2 regions of the Marinococcus tarijensis genome follow, and region 2 is predicted to be linked to the other one. Evidence: a T-box and tRNA genes for the amino acid it is inferred to sense, from the RefSeq annotation. Region 2 holds a T-box; the other holds one or more tRNA genes.

Region 1 (9,731 bases), on a different contig from region 2:
CTGGCGCGTCAGCTGAATAACGCCCAGCGTCCTTCCGTGAAAGCTTTTTTCGAGAACCGCGATTCCTTTTTTCGGGATTTCCTGACTGCTCCCCCATTTATGCACAAGCTTGACCGCTGCTTCAGTGGCTTCCGCTCCGGAGTTTGCAAAGAATACCTTTCCCGGAATACTGAGCTCAATCAGCCGTTCCGCCAGGCGGACGGCCGGTTTGTTAATAAACATATTGGAAATATGCAGAAACTGGTCTGCCTGTTCCTTCAGCTTATCAAGCAGATAAGGATGTGAATGACCAACAATATTGACGGCCAGACCGGTAAATAAATCGAGATATTTTTTTTGTTCGCTGTCGTATAAGTAATTGCCTTCCCCTTTTTCCACTACAATTGGAAGACGCTGATACGTAGACATCATATAGTGCTGATCTTTTTCAAGCCAGTTCATGCTGTTTGCCCCTTTCGCGTAAATGAAAAAGAAAGGCCCCTTTTGGAACCCGTCCCAAAAGGCAGCCTTTCACCGTTACGTTGTTGCGTTGTTATTTTAAGCGGCGCAGTTCCTGTTTAATTTCTGTTTTTCCTTTTGTCTGCTCGTCAATTTCTTTGATGACGCGTGCAGGTGTACCTGCAACGACCGTATTTGGCGGCACGTCTTCGGTTACTACGGCGCCTGCAGCTACGACTGCTCCTTCACCGACAGTGACTCCTTCAAGGATCACGCAGTTGGCACCAACCACAACGCCGTCTTCAACAATGACCGGCTGTGCGGATGGCGGCTCAATGACGCCGGCGAGAACTGATCCTGCGCCGATGTGGCAGTTGTTACCCACAGTGGCACGTCCGCCCATGACAACGTTCATGTCGATCATCGTGCCTTCTCCGACAACGGAGCCGATGTTAATGCTTGCGCCCATCATGATGACGGCGCCTTTACCAATTTCCACCTGGTCGCGGATGATCGCGCCCGGCTCAATGCGTGCTTCGATGTCTTTCAGGTCAAGCATCGGGATCGCGCTGTTTCTGCGGTCGTTTTCTACGACAAAGTCTTCAATTTTGTCTGCATTCGCTTCGATGCCTTCTTTAATATCTTCCCATTCACCGAACAATACTCCGGTGTTTCCTGTAATAAACCGCTTCGTTTCATTTCCAAATCCGATAGAGTCCAATTCGCCGGTAATATGTACTTTAACCGGAGTGGATTTCTTACTATCTGAAATGAACTGGATAATTTCGTTTGCGTCCATTTGATTCATGTTTTACATCCTCCTTCAAATTTCTCTTTCCTAGATTATCATATCGCCCTTTGAAAGCAAAATGATAGTGGCATCTTTTTTCTGTTCTTCTGCTATTTTCTTTCTTCTGGAAAAGCCTTACAATGAAAATAATAAAAGGAGGCATACATATGGGTAGAACAGCTGACATCTGTGACGAATACGGAAACGAGGTTTTTGTCGCCAATGAACCGTTTTTATCGCACGGACCGGCACTTTCCTTCGAGGGTCCGGTGGAAACAGTACGGGTATTTGAGGATAACGTTCTAGTTGAGCAGGCGCTTGGTGATATTCCCGCCGGCAGCGTCCTTGTGGTTGACGGAGGCGGTTCATCCCGGCGCGCTCTCCTTGGGGACAACCTGGCAGAAATTGCTGTTAAGCGCGGACTCGCAGGTATTATCGTGAACGGGGCCATCCGTGACAGCGATGAACTGCGCGAAATGAATATCAGGGTTTTTTCCCGTTTCACCAACCCACGGAAGTCCGTCAAGGAAGGACGCGGTGAGCGCTCCATTCCAGTCGATTTTGCCGACGTCACCTGGACGCCCGGGGACTACGTCTATGCCGACAGCGACGGCATTGTGCTTCTCCCTGCCAAAACCTAGCCCGCCTCCACCGGCATAAGACGGCGGACGCTTGTAAGTGTAACTATTAACAGAAGCAGACCGCCGGCAATGACACCGATCCAGCCGGCTATGGGCCAAAGAAGTCCAAAATAAATACTGCTGAGACTTCCACCCAGATAATAAGAAGTCAAATAAAGTCCTGAGGCACTCGCCCGGGCTTTTTTGGCGTTTTTTGTTACCCATGAGCTTGAGGTGGAATGCGCAAAGAAAAAGCCAAAACTCAGTACTGCAAGCGATGCAATAACCACCCACAGCTGCGGTACAAGCGACAGCATCAGCCCGCCGACCATTATGAAAATGCCGGTCTGCATACAGTCTGTCTGTTTAAAGCGCTGCGTCAATTCCCCGGCAAGGCTCGAGCTGAATGTGCCCGCCCCGTATGTTAAAAAGAGCAGGCCCAGGACCGCCGTGCTGACGAAAAAAGGGTCCCCGTCCAGGCGGTACGTAATAAAGTTAAACGTACCGATAAACACGAAGAAATTCAATCCTCCGATAATATAAGCGAGCCGCTGGACTGGATCTTTAAGGTGAAAAAGCGCATTTTTCCACGTATCACTCCACTCCAGAGGCTTTGGCTTGAAGTTTTTCGAAGCCGGAAGCAGAAGAATCACGAGCACCGCCAGCAGTACGCTTGCCCCGGCCATGAAAAAATAAGCCGTCCGCCAGTCAAACCAATCAGCAAGCACGCCGCTCATCACTCTTCCACCCATACCCCCAAGACTGTTCGCACTCACGTAAAATCCCATCGCTACTGTCATCGCCCTCGGCGTGAATTCTTCCCCGATATAGGACATAGCCGCAATGGGAATACCGGCAAGCCCGACTGCCTGTACCATCCGCAGCAGCAACAGCAGCCAGAAGGAGCCTGCAAACGGGATGAGAAGCGTAGCTATTGTCCCCCAGATCATTGCGTACACGATGATTTTTCTTCTCCCTTTTGCGTCGGATATCGCGCTGATAAAAAAGAAGCTTACTCCAAGCATCAGCAGCGACAATGAAATGACAAAGCTCGCTGTCGCTTCGCTTACATTGAATTCTCCGGTAAACAATGGAAGCAGCGGCTGCGGGTAATACATATTGGCAAAAATGAGCAGGGATGCAAGCCCGAGGGCAATAGAGGCCCTCCAGAACGTTCCAGTATGCCGGTCGATCATAAAGCATTCGTCCTTCCGTCTCGTTCGTCGTTTCTGCTTGTATTATACAACCAGTATGTACGATTCGTTCCTTTTTATTTTACCCGTTTTGGCTCGTTATATGCTTAGCATTATCCAGTTCTTAGAAAAATGGCTCCTGATACAGCTGAAGACCCGGGCGCTTTTCCCGGCGCCGGGTCCTCGTGTCAGCTGCGTGTCGTTTTCAGATACGAGCGCGCAATATTTCGTACATTGGGATTCCAGTGAGCCATGCATCCGGCCATTGCCCGTTCCACGTGCTCCGCTGCTTCGTCTTCCCAATAGCCGTTGCTATTCTCATGCTCTGCTGCTTTTCCAAGATATTCAGCTGCCACTCTGGCAACTCCTTCTTTTTCTTCTCCATGTACCCTAAGTTCCACTTTGTCCCCAAGTCTGATGCTTGTAAACAAAGACATCATGCCGAGTACGCTTTTTCCATTTGCGGAGGTTCTCCGCTTTTCAAAAAATACATCTGCTTTAAATGTTTCCAGTTCATGCACAAACGACAATACTTGACTGGCATTCAGTCCACGGGTTAACACGAATGTTTCCACTCGTTCCATCGAATGCATCGGCTCCTTTTTTACATACATATTCCATCTGACAAACATTCTTATTATAACATGTGCGTTTTGTTTGCCAACCGTGAAGCACGCTTAATTATTGTCGGACATGTGATAATTTTCTTCAGGTGACTTTTCAATATAAATAGACTGTGTTGGATAGGCAAATTGAACGCCCTCCTCCTGGAGAATACGGATAATTTCAAGATTCAGCTCTTCTTTTATCTCCGCCCATTCCAAAAATGCGGTCGTTTTAGTAAAGCAGTAAACCCAAAGATCGAGCGAGGAGCTGTTAAATTCTTTAAATTGCACAAGAATCAGTTCTTTATCAATGTCATCACGGTTATTCAGCATCTCCTCAAGACGCTCCCGCAGCTGCAGCACCTGCTCCCTCGGCGTCTGATATTCAATGCCTAGCGTCATATCTATTTCCCGCTTACGCATTTCACTCCAGTTCGTAATCGCTTCGTGGGCAAGTGTATTGTTTGGGACGATGACGATTGAGTCAGCGAAGGTACGCACCTTCGTGCTCCGAAATGAAATATCTTCCACAATTCCTTCCACCGTCGGCGTATAAATCCAGTCGCCCCGCTTAAACGGGCGCTCCACTACAATAATTATGCCGCCGATGAAGTTAGCCACCATGTCCTGGGCGGCGAGAGCAAAAGCCAGACCGCCAAGGCCGAGACCTGCTACAAAGCCGTTAATATTAAAGCCCCAGGATGAAAGAATAATAGTGAATGCAAGCGCCACGATAATGATCCGCAGCACCCGGGAAAGAAAAGGTACCAGCATGTTATCCTCTTTACCCTCGAGCCGTTTAATCATCGGGTTAAAGAGCATCGAAGACGTGTTCAGAAGCTTGTATGTGCCCCATGCTACGAGCACGATTAAAATTGAACCGTACAGGCGGTTGATGATTGTCATGGAATCCCACGGTATAGGCAGATACAGAAGCGCTAAGTATATGCCGAACACGGCGAAAAACATCCGGATCGGCCGTTCAAATGATACTAAAACATTCGTGAACAGCTGTGATCTCGATTGGTGAGTCATTTTTAAAATGAACCTGAAAATGTATTTAGTAAAAAGCTTCCGAAAAGCAAACACGAGAAGTGCAATCAAAACGGCTACGCCTATATCAATCCAGGGCAGCTCCACAATACGTGTCTGCCATTCCATCCAAAAGTCTGCATATGCCTGCATGAACATCCCTCCACCTTTGTCCCGTTCTCTCTATATTTTAATGCTGCCGCCAGGCAGTTTACTTCAGGGTCCCTGCTTTTCGCATTTGTGGATATCTTTCAAACCTAAGGTATGGTAGCATGTAAGTCGGAAAAAGACATCATCACAAAGAAAGGTTTAGATAGTCGCATGGATTTACTTATTTTACTGCTAATTGGTTTTGCTGTAAATACGCTCATATACCAGCTTGCCCGTTTGACGCAAAAAGTCTCCGGGCGAAGTCTTCCACTTCTGGGTATCACTTACATTGCTTTTTTCGGAGCGCTGTCGCTCGGCATTTTTAATCAGGGACCGCTCGGCTTCATTCTTTCCAACCTCAGTCTTGGCATGCTCGCCTTTTGTTTATTTCTATTCCTTCAGCAGCGGAAAGAAAAACAGCAAAAGGAAAAGTAATTCACTTTTTAATGAATATGTATCGCGATCGATAAAAATTTCTGTTTCGGCCGCTGGTGCTTATACGTCTTTAGTATCTCCGGCAGAAAGCCGGCACCGGCAAGGCCTTTAAGCTTCACCGCCCAGAGGAAATTGAATGGCCAGCATCAATCCCTGCTTTCCCTGCTTAAATTAGACGCCGAAGGATTGACACCGTTCTTTTCCTATTGTATATTATTTCTGTCGCTTCATTCCACATCATTTGTTCCGTTAGCTCAGTAGGGAGAGCGCCACCTTGACAGGGTGGAGGTCACTGGTTCGAGCCCAGTACGGGACACCATAAATAATAAACTACAGCAGGAGCCTTTGGCTTCTGTTTTTTAAATTGCACTGCCCGGGCTGTTTATCGCCGCCACTTTCTTTGGTACATCTATTACTCCCACCCATTATTTTACAATAATTAGTGCGTCTCATAAAATTTATGTATATTCTTGTGCCACCCTTTTGGATCCTCTGCTTTTATTAAACCGTTCGAGGGTATATTATGATAAACAAATACTAAAAGGAGGAATACGGGTGAGTTCATCATCAATAGACAGTTCGAATTTCGTCGAGGTGTATTTTGACCCTTCCGCCATTCCGCTTTTTGAACTGAATGGATTTCAGAGCGAGGGCACCTTCGAAGAACATTCCAGCTACGTTAAAGCAGTAGTGTCATCGGAGAACTACGGTATTGAAGAAGCGGGTATCTACTTCTATCAGGAAAAAGCCAGGAGCACTTCCGGGGGCAGCAGAACCATCTTTGTTCCTATGCGTTTTATTCTTACTGTAGTGGAGCATTCCGAATCCCGGGGCCCTATCGGATATACGGATCCAAATACTCTTTAGCACAGCCAAAGGCAGAAAGCTGCGCGCTTCTGCCTTTTTACCGCAGAACATATATATGACGCCCAAGCTGGATAATTTCTTCGTTCTCAGGAAAATAAACCCGCTCAAACGTCGGATGAAAACCGCTGTCCTGCATGGAGTGTATATCGGCGACCCACCCCTCTTCCCCCGGCCAAACAAGGCAATGCAGCATGTGCCCTTCACTACAAATAATTACCTGCACCTGGCGAATATGCCGATCAATATAAACGACCCCCATGGCGTATACCCCCTTAATGACAATATACCCATTCGAGGTGAATCAAGACGTATTTCCCGATTAATTATTTAATATTTTTTCAAAAGAAAGAAGCGCCGCAGCGGGCGCTTCTTTCTTTATTCTATAATCCCAGTATATCGCCGAATGTACTTTGAAGATGATTCCGGACGATATCCATATCAAATTCTTTCTCTTCTTCACGGCTGTACATTCTGCCGTTCTGAACATATATGACATCGAGCTCTTTCGTAGTATCATCTGTACTCTGCGTTACTTCAATATGACAATTGTCGTCATCTGTTCGGGTTTCAAAAAGCAATTCGCGGTTATCGATAGTCATATAGCTGCGGTGCTTCGAACCATAGCTGCTGAACGAATCGTTTTTCACTTCGCCGATCTCTTTGTTCAAATTATTAAAGTACTTGGCAATTTCCCAGTTTACTTCGTTCATAATGTTTGCGTCTTCATCTGTTTCCAGGTATTTTACTGCTTTAGCTACGAACTCATCTTCAAAACTCATTGCCATCACCCTCTTCTTTAAAGTAATTCCCCATTCTACAGGTTATACGGCTTCTCCACTACGGCAGCGGAAAAATTATGTAAAAAATATTTATTAAAAAGAGTTATGTTAACTGCTCATAAAAACAGTTAACACAATTTATTTCACTTCTACTACATACACACCGGCGTCAACATATCGGATAAGCATCAACTGTCCGTTGCCCACCATCGAATCAATAGTTTTTAAGGCAAAAGAACTGTCAATGCTGTTTCTATCTTTTAATATAGCGGCGACATCTTTATTAGTCAGCGGCTTTTCATTATCCTGAATAATATTTTTTATTGTTTTTGCCCCTCTGGTCTGTAATATAATGTTCACCCCTTTACTTATCATTAATGTTCTATTTCCGAAAAGTCTCCGGGGTAATCATCAAATTATTACAACTTTTAAATATGGCGGAGAAAACTACCGGTCGCTCTCACGCAGGTGGTTTTCTTTTTCCTGTTTAACTTGTAATTTCCCTCTTCGTATAGCTTCCGTTATGATTAAACACAGCGCTCCGGCCAATACATGAATGGATGCCCACACATAGCTTTGCAATACCAGCCCGACAATTATACCGAGGCCGATATTCCATATACCGATTATAAGCCAGAATAGAATAAAATAACTGTTTATTGTTCTTCGTTTCATATCTGACATCCTTTAATGTTTTTCTACAAATTACCATATTTATGTGTAAAAGTCATTTTTCATGCTTTTGACAGCGTTATCATCCCTATTGCACATCCGTCATGTTACACTATTCTTATCCTGAAAAAAAGAGGTGCTCAGATGAAACAAATGCAGTTAGGCAGCAGTTCTCTTCACGTATCCAATATAGCACTCGGGTGTATGCGCATGAATGAGCTTTCTATCGATGATGCTGAAAAAGTTTTCCGCACTGCTCTTGAGGCAGGGGTGAACTTTTTTGATCATGCCGACATTTACGGCGGCGGCGATTCTGAAGACATTTTTGCCAGAGCGGCCGGCATGAACGATGACCTCCGTGAAAAAGTGATTCTTCAGTCCAAAGCCGGCATCCGTGGGAATTCTTTCGATTTTTCCAATTCCCATATCTTAAAAACCGTCGATGAAAGCCTGAAGCGCCTTCAGACAGATTATCTGGATGTACTGCTTCTTCACCGTCCCGATGCGCTTATGGAGCCCGAAGAAGTCGCGGAAGCGTTCGACAATCTCCGGGCCTCCGGTAAAGTCCGGCATTTTGGTGTCAGCAACCAGCATCCAATGCAGGTTGAGCTTTTAAAGCAGCACGTTAAGCAGGACCTGATTGCCAACCAGCTGCAGTTCGGTTTGATGCACTCCCTCATGATAGACCAGGGATTGAATGTAAATATGAAAAACGATGCCGCAGTGATGCGTGAAGGCGGGCTGCTTGAGTACAGTCAGTTGAACAGTATGACTGTTCAGGCCTGGTCTCCTTTTCAGTACGGCATGATGGAAGGCGTTTTTGTCGGCAATGACAAATTTCCGGAAGTAAACAAAAAACTCAGCGAATTGGCCAAGCGCTACGACATTACTGAATCTGCGGTAGCGGCTGCCTGGATTCTGCGTCATCCGGCCCGCATCCAAACCATTGTCGGAACGATGAATCCAGAACGACTGGCAGGTATCGCCAAAGCTTCTGAAATCACTCTGACACGTGAAGAATGGTATGATCTCTATCAGACAGCCGGCAATGAACTCCCCTAACAATAAAGACCCCTTTTCCTTTATTCAGGAAAAAGGGGTCTTTCTTTATGCTTTCGCTGCTTCTGTGCTTTCATTTTCTTTGTTCTTTCTGATCTTTTTAATATTAAATCGCATTACGATCATAGCCGCCAGGGCGACTACCAGAAGAATATTAAACAGGTAGAACGATAAGACGTAGCTTCCTGTTGCCGAAACGATGCTCGAAACAGCTGTCGGCCCGGCCACACCGGCAAGAGCCCAGGCGGTTAAAAGGAATCCGTGTATGGCTCCGAGCTGTCTCGTACCAAACAGATCACCGATATACGCCGGTAGACAGGCGAAGCCGCCACCGTAACACGTAATAATAATGAATAAGAGAATTGCGAGCAGCACAACGTTAGTCGTTAACGGCAGTAGGAAAAAGGCAACAATCTGAATAAGAAAGAACAGCGTAAACGTGTTCGTTCTTCCAAGATAGTCCGAGAGTGACGCCCAGACAATCCTTCCACCTCCGTTGAAAAAGCCCATTACGCCGACGATGGTAGCTGCTACAGCTGCGCTTGTTCCAGTGATGGACTGAGTCATGTTTGATGCGACTGCAAGCAGCATGATGCCCGAAGAAATGTTAATAAACATCACGAGCCACAGCAGGTAAAAACGCATTGTCCGGAGTGCTTCTTTGGCTGAAAGCTGTGCCAGGTCTCCGCCTTTTTGGTTTGTTTTAAGGTCTTCCTTCTTGTAGCCTTTAGGCATCCAGTCCTTCGGCGGCTTCTTCATATAGCTTGCCCCGGCAAGCATAAGAATGAAGTATGAAGCGCCCAGAATATAAAATGCTCCCGGTATTGACACTGCGTTCATGAGCCATTCAGCTACGGGACTTGTAATCAGCGCCCCGGCGCCAAATCCCATAACTGCCATGCCAGTAGCCATCCCTCTGCGGTCCGGAAACCACATAACTAGCGTAGAAACCGGGGATATGTACCCGATACCAAGACCAATGCCGCCGAGAACACCATAAGAACCAATAAATAATGGCAGACTTTCAAGCTGGACCGCAAGTCCGGCCCCCATTGTCCCGGCACCAAACAGCACGGCTGCAATGGCAGCTG
Region 2 (9,731 bases):
GCGGATACGCCACGCTTAATAAGCAGGGTAATGTGCAATTAACTGCAATGATTGGATCCACGGATGGACGCAAAATACTAAAAGAAAAGCTCACGGGTGACAAACCGGAAGAAATGGGCAGAGAGGCTGCTCATGCCCTGCTTGGACGGGGAGGCAAAGAAATTCTGGAGCAGGCCCGGGAAGAGATGGGGGAAGAATAGTGACAGCAACAGTACTGGTGACAAGAGGAGCCGGCCAGAACGCAAGTCTGGTGCAGGGTCTTCAGTCTGCAGGCTGTTGTGCCAGGGCGGTGCCGGTTATTACTACCGTACCGGTACAAAGCAGGGAAAAGGCAATGGCGGAGCGGTGGCGGAGCGGTAATATTGACTGGATGCTTATAACAAGCGTGAATACCGTCTATTACCTGACGGAATGGCAAAAACGGCATGGTCTGGGTATTCCAGCCGGCTTAAAAACGGCTGCTGTCGGGCCAAAGACCAAGCAGGCGCTGGAACAGGAAGGCTTTCGGGTAGAACTGATGCCAGAAAAATATAAAGCCGTTTCGCTGGCTGAAGCAGCCGGACGGGTAGTCGGCGCCCGGGAAAACGTGCTTCTTCCTCAAAGCAACCAGGCGGCCGATACCTTGCACCGGTCGCTTGCAGCCCGGGGCCTAAACGTGTGGGTATGGCATTTGTATACGACGGTACCGAAAGAAAAAAATGAGCCTCTTCTCCAGGCTGTTTTAAAAAATCGGGAGGTTGACGTACTTACGGCCGCAAGTCCTTCCTCTGTAGAGGCCCTGTACCGGCTGGCAGGGGCTTACCGGCAGTTGCTGCTGGCTATGCCCGTGGTGGCAATCGGCCCCTCGACCGGAAAAGCTGCCCGCGAAACCGGGTTTAAGTATGTTTACGAAGCAGATATTCATTCCGTGGAAGGAATGATAGAAAAAACCAAGGAAATTATTTAGGAGGCTTCACATTGGCTGATTTACATTTCCGCCGGCACCGCAGATTGCGGACGACGCCTGGTATACGAGCAATGGTAAGAGAAAACGAATTAAGACCCAACGATTTAATTTATCCTATTTTTGTCGTCGAAGGGGAAAATGTGCGCAAAGAAGTACCGTCCATGCCGGGAGTCTATCACGTTTCCCTGGATCATTTGGATTCAGAAATGGACGAATTGGAATCTCTCGGTATTCCGAGCGTCATCGTATTTGGCGTTCCTCATGAGGAGGAAAAAGATGCCGAAGGAACGCCGGCTTTTCTGAAGGACGGGATTGTCCAGCGGGCTATCCGGCAGATTAAAGAAAATCATCCGGCACTGACGGTGATTGCGGATACCTGCCTGTGCCAGTATACAGACCACGGGCACTGCGGGGTTATTCATAACGGTTATGTGGATAACGATGAGTCGCTGAGGAATTTAACAGAAACCGCGGTCTCCCAGGCAGAAGCCGGGGCAGATATTATTGCGCCGTCGAACATGATGGACGGGTTTACAGCGGCTATCCGGGAGGGGCTCGATAAAGCAGGGCACGTGACAGTGCCGCTGATGTCCTATACGGTTAAATATGCCAGTGCCTTTTACGGCCCGTTTCGTGACGCAGCTCACAGCACTCCTTCGTTTGGGGACCGGAAAACCTACCAGATGGATCCTCCGAACCGGCTTGAATCGTTAAAAGAAGCGGAAACTGATGTGGAAGAAGGAGCCGACTTTCTTATTGTGAAGCCGGCCCTTGCTTATCTCGATATCGTAAGAGAAGTGAAAGAGCGCACTGGATATCCGGTGGTAGCGTATAACGTTTCCGGGGAATATGCGATGATTAAAGCTGCCGCCCAGAACGGATGGGTGAATGAAAAGGATATTGTTATGGAAAAGCTCACCAGTATGAAACGTGCCGGAGCTGATCTGATTGTGACGTATTTCGCCAAAGATGCTGTGCGCTATATGCAGGAAGACAATAAATGATGGAAACAAGCTCTGGAAGGTGTTCAGTCCAGGGCTTGTTTTCGTTATACTAAGGACGGGAATAGCAAAAAAGATAACTTTTAAGTATCCAGGAGGTATGACATGAAATCGTATCATAATTCAATACATGCACATGAACGCGCAAAAAAAGTAATGCCGGGAGGAGTCAGCAGTCCCGTGCGGACCTATGAATCGGTCGGCCATCCGGCTGTTTATATGGACGAAGGTAAAGGCTCCCGCATTAAAGACATCGACGGAAACGAATACATTGATTACGTGATGTCCTGGGGACCGCTTCTTCTCGGACATGCAAATGAGCATGTCGTTGACAGCTTAAAAATTGTAGCCGAGAAAGGTACGAGCTTCGGTGCTTCGCACGTAACAGAAGCCGGTCTGGCGGAACTTGTCGTGGACCGGGTGCCTTCCATTGAAGTCGTCCGGATGGTGAACTCCGGCACAGAAGCGACCATGAGTACGCTGCGTCTTGCCCGCGGGTTTACCGGCCGGGACAAAATTGTAAAAATGGAGGGCTGCTATCACGGTCACGGAGATTCTCTTCTCATTCGTGCCGGCTCCGGCGTCGCTACACTTGGCCTCCCGGACAGCCCGGGCGTCCCTGGTTCGATTGCGCAGAATACGCTTACCGTTCCGTACAACGATCTCGACAGCCTGCAGAAGGCGTTTGATGAATACGGAGATGAAATCGCCGGAGTTATTCTCGAGCCTGTCACCGGGAACATGGGGGTTGTCACTCCTGGTGAAGGATTTTTGGAAGGCGTTCGTGACATTACGAACCAATACGGCAGTCTGCTGATTTTTGATGAAGTTATGAGCGGCTTCCGTGTGGATTATAACAGCGCCCAGGGGCATTACGGGGTGACCCCGGACCTCACGTGTCTTGGAAAGGTGATCGGCGGCGGGCTTCCGGTGGGAGCCTACGGCGGCCGTGCCGATATCATGCAGCAGATTGCCCCGGATGGACCTATTTATCAGGCAGGCACCCTTTCCGGCAATCCGCTGGCGATGACAGCCGGGCTTGAAACACTCAGACAAGTGGATGAAAGCAGCTATGAAACGTTTAGCGCCCGGGCAGCACAGCTTGAAGAAGGACTGAACCGGGCGGCCGCAAAGCACGGAATCCCTCATCAAATCAATCGTGCCGGAGCGATGATCGGCCTGTTCTTTACCGATGAACCTGTGGTGGATTTTGCTTCTGCGAAGAAATCAGACCTGGGGATGTTCGCTCGTTATTTCCGTGGAATGATGGCAGAAGGCATATCGCTGCCCCCTTCGCAGTTTGAAGGACTGTTTTTATCGACAGAGCACAGCGAAGAAGATATCGATAAGACCATTGAGGCGGCTGACCGCGTCTTTGCAAGCCTTGCGGCAAATAAAGAACACGGGGACGATAGTTGACGCATGCGTGTTTGTTTCGTAAAATAAAGACACTCACTCAATATTAATAATAAATGCAGGAACAGGGAGGAGTACGCGCGAAGGTCCGTTGTACAGAAAAAAGGATCCAGGGCTGAGAGATTCTTTAACGACCCGTGCGGAAAGTCGCCCTCGAGCTTCTTTTCTGAACGCACAAAGTAAGAAAAGACGGTAGCCGCCGTTATGGTAAAGTGCCTGCTTTAGAGCAGGTATTAAGGTGGTACCGCGAAAACTCTTCGTCCTTACTTGGGATGAAGAGTTTTTTTATGAGAAGAAAGGGGATTTGTATGGGAAAACAAGAAACGGAAATGGCAAAAAAATACGATCCGAAAGAAACGGAAAGCCGCTGGTATGACTTCTGGAAAGAAACAGGACAGTTTGAGGCAGGCCAGACAGATGGCACGCCGTATACAATTGTTATTCCGCCGCCGAACGTGACCGGACGGCTTCACCTTGGCCACGCCTGGGATACGACGCTTCAGGATATTTTAATCCGGATGAAGCGCATGCAGGGGTATGATACTTTATGGCTGCCGGGCATGGATCATGCCGGGATTGCTACCCAGTCCAAGGTGGAGGCACAGCTGAAGGAAGAAGGCACGAGCCGCTATGAACTTGGACGGGAAGCATTCCTTGAAAAAACGTGGGGCTGGAAGGAGGAATATGCCGATTTCATCCGAAGCCAGTGGGCCAAGCTCGGGCTTTCGCTCGACTATTCGAAAGAGCGTTTCACGCTTGATGAAGGGCTGTCGGAAGCGGTACGGGAAGTCTTTGTTTCGTTGTACGAAAGGGAGCTTATCTACCGGGGTGAATACATTATCAACTGGGACCCGCAAACGCAGACGGCGCTTTCAGATATCGAAGTGGAATATAAAGAAGTGCAGGGTCACTTTTACCATATGCGCTACCCGGTTAAAGGCGAAAACACTTCAATCGAAGTAGCGACGACCCGGCCGGAGACGATGCTTGGTGACACGGCAGTCGCAGTACATCCGGAGGACGGGCGTTATAAGCATCTTATCGGAAAAACGGCCGTGCTGCCGGTCATCGGAAGAGAAATTCCGATCATCGCAGACGACTATGTGGACATGGATTTTGGTTCCGGGGCAGTGAAAATTACGCCTGCGCATGATCCGAATGATTTTGAAATGGGCAACCGTCATGACCTGCCGCGCGTGCTTGTGATGAATGAAGACGGAAGCATGAATGAAAATGCCGGAATTTATGAAGGCATGGACCGCTTTGCCTGCCGCCGGCAGCTGACGAAGGATCTGCAGGCAGAGAACATTCTGTTTGATATTGAAGAACATATGCACTCTGTCGGCCATTCCGAGCGGAGCGGCGCCGTGGTTGAACCGTATCTTTCCACGCAGTGGTTTGTAAACATGGGGCCGCTTGCAAAGCAGGCAGTAGAGCTCCAGCAGAAGGAAGAAAAAGTCAACTTTGTGCCGGAACGCTTTGAAAAGACGTATCTGCAGTGGATGGAAAATATCCGGGACTGGTGTATTTCGCGCCAGCTCTGGTGGGGACACCGCATCCCCGCCTGGTACCATAAAGAAACAGGCGAAATTTATGTAGGACGCACGGCACCGGAAAACCCGGATGAATGGAAACAGGATGAGGACGTGCTTGATACGTGGTTCAGCTCGGCTTTATGGCCGTTTTCCACCATGGGATGGCCGGAAGAAAGCTCGGACTATGCGCGCTACTACCCGACCAGTGCGCTTGTGACCGGCTACGACATCATTTTCTTCTGGGTGTCGCGGATGATTTTTCAGGGGCTGGAGTTTACCGGTGAACGCCCGTTTGAGGACGTGCTTATTCACGGGCTGGTACGTGACAGTGAAGGACGGAAAATGAGTAAATCCCTCGGCAACGGGGTAGACCCGATGGATGTTATCGATCAGTACGGGGCGGATGCTCTGCGCTTTCTGCTTGCGACAGGTACAACACCGGGCAACGATATTCGTTTCCAGTGGGAAAAGGTAGAGGCCAACTGGAATTTCGGCAATAAAATATGGAACGCCGCCCGGTTTACACTGATGAATGTGGAAGGGATAACGGCGGAAGATATCGAGCTCGAAGGCACAAAAACGATTGCGGACCGCTGGATCTTACACCGGCTGCAGGAAACAAAGCAGAATGCCACCCAATTGATGGAGAAATACGAGTTCGGGGAAGCCGGAAGGACGCTCTATAACTTTATTTGGGATGACCTTTGTGACTGGTACATTGAAATGGCCAAGCTGCCGCTGTACGGTGAAGAGGAACAGCCAAAACGCATGGCCCAGTCTGTGCTTGTTCATGTATTTGACCAGACGATGCGCATGCTTCACCCGATGATGCCATTTATTACGGAAGAAATCTGGCAGCATCTTCCTCACGAAGGAACGTCGATTATGAGTGCCTCCTGGCCGGCAGCGGATTCGCAGCTGTTTGACGAGGAAGCGGTGCGCGATATGGAATTAATTCAGGAGGTTATTCGTTCGGTCCGGAATACGCGGGCGGAAATGAACGTTCCACCGAGTAAAGCGGTGCCGATGAGCCTTAAGCCGTCCAACGGCCAGGCCTCGGAAAGACTCGAACGGGGGCGTGACTATATTGTACGGTTTGGAAACCCGGATACGCTGACTATCGATGCAACTCTGGAAGCTCCGGAAAAATCCATATCCCATGTATTGAGCGGGGCGGAAATCTTTCTGCCGCTTGAAGGCCTGATTAATGTGGACGAAGAAATAGAGCGGCTGCAGCGGGAAAAAGACAAGCTCGATAAAGAAGTGGAGCGGGTCACGAAAAAGCTGAACAACGAAGGATTTGTCAGCAAAGCGCCCGCGCATGTCGTTGAGGAAGAAAAAGAAAAGCAGAAGGATTACGAGCAAAAAAGAGAAAAAGTAACAGCCAGAATGGAAGAACTGCAAAAAAGCTAAGCAGCAGACGCCCCCGGCGAGGGGGCCTGCTGCATGGCTGTTTAAAGGGAGGTCTACTTTGCACACATACAAGGAAGCAGAAGCATGGGTGCACTCACTCGAAACATTTGGCATCCGCCCGGGACTTGACCGGATGAATATGATGCTTGAAGCTGTCGGCAATCCGGAACGCCGGCTGAAAGGTATTCATGTCGGCGGAACGAACGGCAAAGGATCCACTGCGGCATTTACGAGAAATATTATGACAGAAGCAGGCATTGTTTGCGGGTCGTTCACATCGCCGTATATCCATCATTTTCGTGAGCGTATTGCGACAGACGGAGAGCCAATCAGCGAGGAGGATTTTTTGGAGCTGGCTGCCGTTCTTCGTCCGGTAGTAGAAAGTATCGCCCGCACACCGTTTGGGTCACCGACGGAGTTTGAAGTGATCACTGTTATCGCGGCAATGTATTTTGCCAGAAAAACGTTCCCGGACGTCGTCATATGGGAGGTTGGCCTTGGCGGTCGTCTGGACGCCACAAACGCCATCCACCCTATGGTAAGCATTATTACAAACATTGGTCACGATCATCAGGGTATCCTCGGGGACACGCTCGAAGAAGTAGCCCGGGAAAAAGCCGGTATTATTAAAGGCGGGGTGCCTGTAGTGACATGTGAGCAGAATGAAGAGCTCGCCGGCATTTTTGAGGAAGCTGCCGATTACCAGCGCTCGAAATTTTATCAGCTTGGCCGTCAGTTTCACGTTCGCCGCCTCGAGCCGTTAGAGTCAGGAACCCGGTTTTCCTTTTATTCCCTTCTCGGAGATATGGAAGATCTCGAGGTCTCCATGCTCGGGGAGCACCAGGTGGAGAATGCGGCAGCAGCAGTAATTACGACGCGTTACCTAAAAATGTATTACGCGCTGCCCGCAGAAGATGAACACATCCGCGCCGGCCTGAAAAAAGCATCCTGGCCGGGGAGGCTTGAAAAGGCGCCTGGCGAAGAGCATGTTCTTTTCGACGGTGCTCATAATGAAGAGGGAATGAAAAGCCTCAAGGAAGCGTTGGCTAAGCATTATCCAAACAGCCGTTTTCATTTTATTGTCGGAATGAAAACGGACAAATTACAAGCACCGGTGCTTGATCAGCTGGACGGCCTGGAGATAGAATCCATCACGGCGGTTCCGTTTGATTTTCCGCAGGCAGCAGCACCGGAGGATATTGCTGAAGCGAATACAGCAGATGTTCAAAAAGCAGCAAGCTGGCAGGAAGCATGGGAAAAGGCAAATACAGCCCGGGATCAGGAAGACGTGATCGTCTTTGCCGGCTCTTTGTATTTCATCTCCCAGCTGACGCAGGAGTGGAGTCAATAAGAAAACGAAGGCAGAAGCATGCGGCTTCTGCTTTTTATTATATTTTTAAGCTGATTAAAGGGAAACCATGCTATAATAAGAAAAAAATGGAAGAGGTGTTGTGATGAACATATTGCTCGCTGTATATTTTACAGCGGCAGGGATGGTAGTGAGTTCTTTTTGTAGCGCCGCAGGTATGCGACTAGCTGCCGGCGGATCCGTGTGGGCGCCCCCATCGCGCTGCCCGGTATGTATCCAGCCGATTAAAAAAAGAGATTTAGTCCCCTGCTGTTCGTATCTGTATCTGGGCGGTAAATGCCGCTTCTGCAAAACCCGTATTTCCGCGATTTATCCTCTTATGGAAGGCGCCGGTGGTGTCTTGTTTTTCCTCGCTTACGTCCACTTCGGACTAACTGCAGAACTTGCTGCAGCTTTACTTCTTATTTCCTACCTTTTCATTATTACCATCAGCGATATTACAGCTATGATCATTCCGGACCGGGTATCGTTTTTGTTTTTTCTTGGAGCGGTGCTTTTAAAATTTTTCTGGCTGGAGGAGCCTGCCTGGAGCGAGAGCTTCATAGGTGCATTCACCGGCTTATTTCTTATATCAGCCATTATTCTGGCCACGAGGGGAGGGATGGGTGGCGGCGACCTGAAAATATTTGTTGTTCTCGGGTTTTTCTTCGGTCCGCAACTTCTTGCTGTTAATTTTATAGCTGCTGTGTTCACCGCTTCTATCGTTATTTTTCTTTTATATCCATTTAGTATTTTCAAAAAAGGAGTGCCGTTCCCATTTGCCCCGGCCATCGCGGCCGGCAGCTTACTTACTTTATTTGCCGGAGAAGCATGCCTGAAATGGTACCTGGCTTTTTTGTAACCCCCGTTTTAACCCCCCCACACATAAAGGAGACGATCACTGATGAAAACGACTGCCATCCCCGATGGGAGAGAAATGTTCAGACCCCGCGAGAAAATGGAACAAAAAGGAGCAGAGGCACTGACGGAACAGGAACTGCTGGCGGTGCTTCTTCGCACAGGTACAAAGCAGGCACCGGTGCTGGAGCTGGCTGCCGAGGTGCTGGAGCGTTTCGATGCTCTGCCGTTACTGAAAGAAGCCACCCGGGAAGAACTGATGGAAATTCCGGGTATTGGAAAAGCAAAAGCCCTGGAGCTGCAGGCAGCACTTGAATTGGGAAAGCGCATTTTTCGTTATTCATATCCCGACAGGTACGTTGTGCGTTCACCTGAAGACGCAGCAGAATACATGATGGAAGACTTGAGATTTTTACAGCAGGAGCATTTTGTCGTACTGTGTCTGAATACTAAAAATCAAATTATTCATAAGCAGACATTATTTATCGGCAGTCTGAATTCAAGCATTGTCCACCCAAGGGAACTGTTCAAAGAAGCGCTGCGACGATCCGCAGCATCAATTATCTGCCTTCATAATCACCCGTCCGGCGATCCGGCTCCGAGCAGTGAGGATATTCAGGTAACTAAACGGGTGGCAGAATGCGGCCGGCTGCTCGGAATCGAACTGCTTGATCATGTCATTGTTGGCGATCAGTGCTTCAAGAGCATGAAAGAACAGGGGTTTATGTAAAACAGGGGGTTGTGAAAATAAGCCTATCCTAAAAAAAACAGGTGCATTGACCCTATGTTTTTCAAATATTTTTCAGTATAATAAAAAATAGTGCATGCATGAACAGCTTTAATTTAATGCATAATAACGGGCGGGCGTCAGATGGGAGGAAAACCTGAAGATGAAATCGTTCATCCAGGGCCCGCTGAACGTGCCCGCTACATAACGGAATACAAAGGGTAGCGAAAAAGGCATTATTCAACATAATAAATCATTAGATGATCTAATGAATCATACCTGCTGAAAAGAACGACCGTGTATTTTGCAAGACGAGAGGAGATAAACATAGATGTTTGGAACGAGAGACCTGGGGATCGATTTAGGTACGGCAAATACGCTCGTTTACGCCAGAGGAGAAGGTGTTATTCTTCGCGAGCCCTCGGTGGTGGCTATCCGGACAGATACGGGAAATATTGAAGCTGTAGGCCGCAGTGCGCAAAATATG

Evidence for each region. The T-box of region 2 lies ahead of ACTTK7_RS02570 (valine--tRNA ligase). A T-box ahead of a tRNA ligase gene usually reads a tRNA of that ligase, here a tRNA-Val.
Region 1: it encodes a tRNA-Val, which carries the amino acid that the T-box ahead of ACTTK7_RS02570 (valine--tRNA ligase) is inferred to sense. The anticodon was not compared.

The regions. Positions count from the first base shown of each region.
Region 1 is NZ_JBQOJA010000008.1:11,358-21,088, forward strand. It holds gene ACTTK7_RS06200 (aspartate aminotransferase family protein) at 1-441, opposite strand, end outside; gene dapD (2,3,4,5-tetrahydropyridine-2,6-dicarboxylate N-acetyltransferase) at 533-1,246, opposite strand; gene rraA (ribonuclease E activity regulator RraA) at 1,396-1,869, shown strand; gene ACTTK7_RS06215 (MFS transporter) at 1,866-3,044, opposite strand; gene ACTTK7_RS06220 (HPr family phosphocarrier protein) at 3,230-3,625, opposite strand; gene ACTTK7_RS06225 (mechanosensitive ion channel family protein) at 3,719-4,831, opposite strand; gene ACTTK7_RS06230 (hypothetical protein) at 5,000-5,263, shown strand; tRNA gene ACTTK7_RS06235 (tRNA-Val) at 5,507-5,582, shown strand; gene ACTTK7_RS06240 (hypothetical protein) at 5,819-6,130, shown strand; gene ACTTK7_RS06245 (hypothetical protein) at 6,168-6,389, opposite strand; gene ACTTK7_RS06250 (DUF3942 family protein) at 6,511-6,909, opposite strand; gene ACTTK7_RS06255 (hypothetical protein) at 7,048-7,269, opposite strand; gene ACTTK7_RS06260 (hypothetical protein) at 7,357-7,584, opposite strand; gene ACTTK7_RS06265 (aldo/keto reductase) at 7,726-8,643, shown strand; gene ACTTK7_RS06270 (L-lactate MFS transporter) at 8,689-9,731, opposite strand, start outside.
Region 2 is NZ_JBQOJA010000003.1:65,190-74,920, reverse strand. It holds gene hemC (hydroxymethylbilane synthase) at 1-200, shown strand, start outside; gene ACTTK7_RS02585 (uroporphyrinogen-III synthase) at 200-946, shown strand; gene hemB (porphobilinogen synthase) at 958-1,950, shown strand; gene hemL (glutamate-1-semialdehyde 2,1-aminomutase) at 2,053-3,366, shown strand; T-box leader at 3,416-3,631, shown strand; gene ACTTK7_RS02570 (valine--tRNA ligase) at 3,672-6,311, shown strand; gene ACTTK7_RS02565 (bifunctional folylpolyglutamate synthase/dihydrofolate synthase) at 6,370-7,662, shown strand; gene ACTTK7_RS02560 (prepilin peptidase) at 7,766-8,521, shown strand; gene radC (RadC family protein) at 8,564-9,247, shown strand; gene ACTTK7_RS02550 (rod shape-determining protein) at 9,576-9,731, shown strand, end outside.